Oharaeibacter diazotrophicus: one gene and its partner. The protein of the gene in region 1 interacts with the protein of each later gene in a pairwise test. Links are inferred from orthologs where the notes say so. Each region holds a gene or a part of one and is shown on either strand. Other genes may lie near its edges. The genes, in order: leuS and ligA.

The links.
Region 2: the proteins of leuS (region 1) and ligA interact in binary tests that used the Escherichia coli proteins (3 or more experiments, as listed by UniProt). The link is inferred for Oharaeibacter diazotrophicus from one-to-one orthologs.

The regions. Positions count from the first base shown.
Region 1 is NZ_SNXY01000008.1:536,770-540,290, forward strand. The notes cover bases 108-3,316. They hold leuS (leucine--tRNA ligase), read right to left. Parts: upstream 2,936-3,316; coding sequence 308-2,935; downstream 108-307. Other genes in these bases: lptE (LPS assembly lipoprotein LptE), read right to left, coding at 108-321; EDD54_RS14770 (septation protein A), read left to right, coding at 3,182-3,316. Also shown: more of lptE, read right to left, coding at 1-107; more of EDD54_RS14770, read left to right, coding at 3,317-3,521.
Region 2 is NZ_SNXY01000007.1:730,901-734,171, reverse strand. What follows is about bases 33-2,991. They hold ligA (NAD-dependent DNA ligase LigA), read left to right. Parts: upstream 33-407; coding sequence 408-2,576; downstream 2,577-2,991. Other genes in these bases: EDD54_RS11970 (hypothetical protein), read right to left, coding at 2,600-2,991. Also shown: more of EDD54_RS11970, read right to left, coding at 2,992-3,226. UniProt on the Escherichia coli protein: DNA ligase that catalyzes the formation of phosphodiester linkages between 5'-phosphoryl and 3'-hydroxyl groups in double-stranded DNA using NAD as a coenzyme and as the energy source for the reaction.

The DNA of each region.
Region 1 (3,521 bases):
CGGCACCTCCTCGCGCTCCTGGATGTTCAGCTCGGTCTTCTGCTGGGTGACGATGAGCTTCAGCGTGTAGACCGGGTCGGCGAGGGCCGCACCGCCGCGCAGCGCGAAGATCAGCTCGTTCATCAGCGACTGGCCGAAGCGGTCGGTCTGCCGCTCGATCGCGATGCGGCCGAGCGCCTCGACGGTGCCGACCTCGGTCCCGCCGGGCGTGGAGCGCTCGGCGTAGAGCGGGCGGACCTGGCAGCCGCCGAGGAGCGCCGCCCCGGCGAGAGCGAGGGCGGCGAGGGCGGCGCGGCGGGTGCGACGGTCAGGCGACGACATTGACGATCCTCTGCGGCACCACGATCACCTTCTTCGGCGCCTTGCCGTCGAGCGCCTTGACCACCGCGTCGAGCGCCAGCGCCGCGGCTTCCACCGCGGCGGCGTCGGCGGTGCGCGGCACGGTGACGTCCGCGCGCTTCTTGCCGTTGACCTGGACCGGCAGGGTGATCTCGTCCTCGACCAGCAGCGCCCGGTCGGCCACCGGCCAGGACGCGGTGGCGACGAGGCCGTCGTGGCCGATGAGGTTCCAGCACTCCTCGGCGAGATGCGGCGTCATCGGCGCCATCACCTGGACGAGGACGGTCACGGCCTCCTTCAGGGCCGCGGCGGCGGCCGGGTCGGCGGCGATGCCGGCGCGGTCGTTGGCGACGGCGGAGCCGAGCACGTTGACCAGCTCGTAGATCTTGGCGAGCGCCACGTTGAAGCGCAGGCCCTCGAGGTTCTCCTCGACGGCGGCGAGCGCCTTGTGGGCGGCCTTGCGCAGGGCGGTCGAGCGCTCGGTGGCGGGCGCCGTCGCGTCGGGGCCGGCGTCGGCGACGAGGTCGACGGCGTCGCCGACGAGGCGCCAGACGCGCTGCAGGAAGCGCGCGGTGCCCTGGGCGCCGGCGTCGGTCCACTCGACGTCGCGCTCGGGCGGGGAGTCCGACAGCATGAACCAGCGCGCGGTGTCTGCGCCGTAGCTCTCGATGATGTCGTTGGGGTCGACGACGTTCTTCTTCGACTTCGACATCTTCTCGATCGGGCCGATCGTCACCGGCTCGCCGGTGGCGGCGAGCACGGCGCGGCGGCCGCCGGCGTCGACATCGACGCGGACCTCGGCCGGCGACACCCAGGCGCCGTCCGGCGCCTTGTAGGTCTCGTGCACCACCATGCCCTGGGTGAACAGGCCGCGGAACGGCTCGTCGAGGGAGAGATGGCCGGCCTTTTTCATCGCGCGGGTGAAGAAGCGCGAGTAGAGCAGATGCAGGATCGCGTGCTCGATGCCGCCGATGTACTGGTCGACCGGCAGCCAGGCGTCGGCGACCTCGGGGATGGTCGGGGCGTCGGCGTCGGGGGCGGTGAAGCGGGCGAAGTACCAGGAGCTGTCGACGAAGGTGTCCATGGTGTCCGTCTCGCGGCGCGCCGGACGGCCGCAGGTCGGACAGTCGACGTTCCGCCACGTCGGGTGGCGGTCGAGCGGGTTGCCGGGCCGGTCGAACTCGACGTCGTCGGGCAGGGCGACCGGCAGGTCCTTCGCCGGCACCGGCACGACGCCGCAGGACTCGCAGTGGATCACCGGGATCGGGCAGCCCCAGTAGCGCTGGCGCGAGATGCCCCAGTCGCGCAGACGGAAGTTCACCTGACGCTTGGCCTGTGGGGCGCCGTCGATCTCGACCGCCTCGAGCCGGCGGGCGACCTCGTCCTTGGCGGCGGGCACGGCCATGCCGTCGAGGAAGGACGAGTTGAACAGCCGGCCGTCGCCGGTGAAGGCTTCGTCGCCGACCGTGAAGGCGGTGGGATCGGCGCCTTCGGGCAGCACCACCGGGGTGACCGACAGGCCGTACTTGCGGGCGAAGTCGAGGTCGCGCTGGTCGTGGGCCGGGCAGCCGAAGATGGCGCCGGTGCCGTAGTCCATCAGCACGAAGTTGGCGACTTGGACCGGGAAGGCTTCGCCGGTGAACGGGTGGCGCACGGTCAGACCGGTGTCGAAGCCCTTCTTCTCGGCGGTCTCGAGGATCGCCACCGAGGTGCCCATGCGGTGGCATTCCTCGACGAAGGCGGCGAGTTCGGCATTCTCGGCGGCGAGCGCCTTCGTCAACGGATGGTCCGGCGACAGCGCCAGGAAGCTCATGCCGAACAGGGTGTCGGGCCGGGTCGTGAACACCTCGATGGTGCGGGCGCCGCCGGGCGCACCGTTGCCGGCGACCTCGAAGCGCACGCGCAGACCCTCGGACCGGCCGATCCAGTTGCGCTGCATGGTGCGCACCTTCTCGGGCCAGCGGTCGAGACCGTCCAGCGCGCCGAGCAGGTCGTCGGCGAAGTCGGTGATCTTCAGGAACCACTGGGTCAGCTCGCGCTGCTCGACCAGTGCGCCCGAGCGCCAGCCGCGGCCGTCGATGACCTGCTCGTTGGCGAGCACGGTCATGTCGACCGGGTCCCAGTTGACCTTGGACTGGCGGCGATCGACCAGACCGACCGCGAGCATGTCGAGGAACAGCTTCTGCTGGCGCGCGTAGTAGGCGACGTCGCAGGTGGCGAACTCGCGGCTCCAGTCGAGCGACAGGCCCATCGACTGCAACTGGCCGCGCATGGTGGCGATGTTGGCGTAGGTCCAGGCCTTGGGGTGGACCTTGTTCTGCATCGCCGCGTTCTCGGCGGGCATGCCGAAGGCGTCCCAGCCCATGGGGTGCAGGACGTTGAAACCCTTGGCGCGCTTGAAGCGGGCGACGACGTCGCCCATCGAGTAGTTGCGCACGTGGCCGATGTGGATGCGCCCGGACGGGTAGGGGAACATCTCCAGGACGTAGTACTTCGGCCGGGGATCGTCGTTGCGGGTCCGGAAGACCTCGGCCTCGTTCCAGGCCTTCTGCCAACGGGCTTCCGCCTCGCGGGCGTTGTAACGCTCGGTCGCCATGGGTTCCTGATCTTCTGATCCCGATCGCACGGCCGGGGAGGCCGACCGCGGGCGCATCTCGGGGGATTTCTGCTCGGATCGGGACCATCACCAGAAATGGGTGCGGGGGTCAATGGCGAGGGGCGCCGACGCGCCATCGGTGCCGCGTCCGCACGGCCGCGGAGCTCCGCTCCGCCTTGCCGGCCGCCGGGCGACCGTCTACCTAGGTCGGGACATATCCGCCACCCCGCCACGGACGAGACGCCCATGGAGTTCGAGAAGGGCCCCGACGACCCGGCCACGCGCCACGAGAACCCGCTCGTGAAGCTCGCCCTCGAGCTCGGACCGCTCGGCGTGTTCTTCTTCGCCAACGCCCGGGCCGACATCTTCACCGCCACCGCGGCCTTCATGGCGGCGATGGTGGTGTCGCTGGCGATCTCGTGGACGTTGACGCGGCGGCTCGCCGTGATGCCGGTGGTCACCGGCGTGGTCGTCCTGGTGTTCGGCACCCTGACGCTGGTGCTGCACGACGACACCTTCATCAAGATGAAGCCGACCATCGTCAATGGCCTGTTCGCGGCCGTCCTGCTCGGCGGACTCGCCTTCG
Region 2 (3,271 bases), on another replicon or contig:
GTCCGCGTGAGGCTGACCATCCACGTCCCGACGGGGCCGCCCGGCCGGGAGGGGAAGGCGCGAGCGGAACCCCGTGGATGGCCCGCCTCCGCGGACCAAGCCGGGTCGGGAGCGGAATGGCCGCCGCACCTAGCTGTCATCCGCGCACCGACCGGCGCTCCCCTTGCTGGCACAGAGAACGAGGCGCGACTCCTTCGGTGACCTGGTCCGCGCAGGCGGGCCATCCACGGGAGTCCGGGCGCAACGGCGACATGCCGCCGTGGGCATGGCAAGTCGTGGGTGGTACGCCCTGACGAACCAAGCCGGCGGCACCCGGCGGCGCATCCACCATTCCCCCCCGCCCCGCTCTTGATCCCCAGCCCCGGCCGTCGTCTAAATCCCCGCTCGCAGAGGACCCGGAAGGCACGATGGCGGACAACTCCCTGGCGCTGAAACCCGTGGACGAGCTGACCTTCGAGGAGGCGGCCGCCGAACTGGCGCGGCTCGCCGCCGAGATCGCGCACCACGACGCGCTCTACCACGGCGAGGACGCGCCGGAGATCTCCGACGCCGCCTACGACGCGTTGCGCGCCCGCAACCTCGCCGTCGAGACCCGCTTCCCCGACCTCGTGCGCGACGACAGCCCGTCGCGGCGGGTCGGCGCCGAACCGTCGGGCGCCTTCGACGAGGTGCGGCACGTCCGGCCGATGCTGTCGCTCGACAACCTGTTCAAGGACGCCGACGTCGTCGACTTCGTCGACACCATCCGCCGCTTCCTCGGCCTCGCCGCCGACGAGATGCCCGTGATGACCGCCGAGCCGAAGATCGACGGCCTGTCGCTGTCGATCCGCTACGTCGGCCGCCGGCTCGAGGTCGCCGCCACCCGCGGCGACGGCTTCACCGGCGAGAACGTCACCGCCAACGTCCGCACCATCGCCGACGTGCCGCAGCTGCTGCCGGCCGACGCGCCGGACGTCGTCGAGGTGCGCGGCGAGGTTTACATGGCCCGGCCGGACTTCTTCGCCCTCAACGAGCGCATGCGCGCCGAGGGCGGCAAGGTCTTCGCCAATCCGCGCAACGCCGCCGCCGGCTCGCTGCGCCAGCTCGATCCCGAGGTCACCGCCAAGCGCCCGCTGCGCTTCTTCGCCTACGCCTGGGGCGACCTGTCGGCCCCTCTGGCCGCCACCCAGTACGACACCGTCCGGCGCTTCGCCGACTGGGGCTTCCCGGTCAACCCGAGGATGGTGCGCTGCGCCTCGGTCGCAGACCTGATCGCCCACTACCACGGCATCGAGGCCGACCGCGCCGCGCTCGACTACGACATCGACGGCGTGGTCTACAAGGTCGACGACCTCGCCCTGCAGGAGCGCCTCGGCTTCCGCTCGCGCAGCCCGCGCTGGGCCACCGCCCACAAGTTCCCGGCCGAGAAGGCCTTCACGGTCCTGCGCGACATCGAGATTCAGGTCGGCCGCACCGGCAGCCTGACGCCGGTCGCCAAACTCGAGCCGGTCACCGTCGGCGGTGTCGTGGTCTCCAACGCCACGCTGCACAACGAGGACTACATCCGCGGCCTCGACCAGTCGGGCCTGCCGATCCGCGAGGGCCGCGACATCCGCGTCGGCGACACCGTGATCGTCCAGCGCGCCGGCGACGTCATCCCGCAGATCGTCGACGTGGTGCTGGAGAAGCGCCCCGCGGACGCCGAGCCCTACCGCTTCCCGGACGTCTGCCCCGCCTGCGGCAGCCACGCCGTCCGCGAGCAGAACGAGAAGACCGGCCGGCTCGACGCCCGCCGCCGCTGCACCGGCGGCCTCGTCTGCCCGGCGCAGCAAGTGGAGAAGCTCAAGCACTTCGCCTCCCGCAACGCCTTCGACATCGAGGGCCTCGGCGATCGCCAGATCGAGTTCTTCCACGCGGTCGACGACCCCAACCTCTGGATCCGCACCCCCGCCGACATCTTCACGCTGAAGCGCCGCGAGGAGGCCGGCGGCATCCGCCGGCTCCAGAACATCCCCGGCTTCGGCGCCGTCTCGGTGCGCAACCTCTTCGCCGCCATCGACGCCCGCCGCACGATCGCGCTGCACCGCTTTGTCTTCGCCCTCGGCATCCGCCACGTCGGAGAGCAGAACGCCAAGCTGCTCGCCCGCGCCTACGGCACGTGGGAGCACCTCCAGGAGGCGATGATCGCCGCCGCCGACCCTGCCTCCGACGCCCGGCGCGAGTTCGACGCCGTCGACGGCATCGGCGACGTCGTCGCCAACGCGGTGATCACGTTCTTCGCCGAGGCGCACAACCGCGAGGCCGTCGCCGCCCTCCTCGCCGAGGTCACGGTCGAACCCGACGTGCCGCCGGTCGCCACCGACAGCCCGGTCGCCGGCAAGACGGTCGTCTTCACCGGCACGCTCGACAAGATGACCCGCGACGAGGCCAAGGCCACCGCCGAGCGCCTCGGCGCCAAGGTCGCCGGCTCGGTCTCGAAGAAGACCGACCTCGTCGTCGCCGGCCGCGACGCCGGCTCCAAGCTCGCCAAGGCCACCGAACTCGGGATCGCCGTGATCGACGAGGACGGCTGGCTCGCCATGATCCGGGGCCTCTGAGCCCCGCCGCCCCCGACCGGCACTCAGGGATCGCCGATCCGAACCTCCAGCTTGAGCGCGGTGCTGTCGAAGAGCCAGTTGCCGAGGGCGTTGACGCCGAAATAGACCGGCTGGCCGGCCTTCAGGGTCCGGGTGAAGGTGAAGGCCTTCGAGCCGCCCGGCTTCTTCTTGGCGAGCACCGCCCCGGGACCGGTGAGCGCGACGTCGATCTTGCTCCCGAACGCGGCCTTGGTCACGTCGGTCGCCCCGACGAAGATCTTCGGCGCGATGCCGGTCGGGCTCGTGTCCATGATCGCGTACGAACCCTTGAAGGTGTAGGTCCCCGCCCGCGGCGCCCGGAAGCGCACGATCGCGTCGACGCCGTCCGCCGGATGCAGCATCAGCACGTTGTCGCCCACCAGCACCGTCCCCGACCCGGGGTCGGCGAAGGCGTTGCCCGACGTGTTGATGTACACGATCGCGTTCCCGACCCTGAAGCAGTCGGTGCGGCCCCCGGGCGTGCCGCAGCCGTCCGTGATGGACGGGACGAGCGTGAACGAGCGTCCCGTGTCGCCGGACCCGTAGGACCACACGCCGCCCGGGTTCAGGTAGGAGAAGTCGCGCACGACCTTGTAGGTCTCGGCGGCCGCGGGCAACGGCGAGGCGAGCAACGCGAGAAATCCCAAGACGAATGCATTGGTCCGGCAATTCATGAC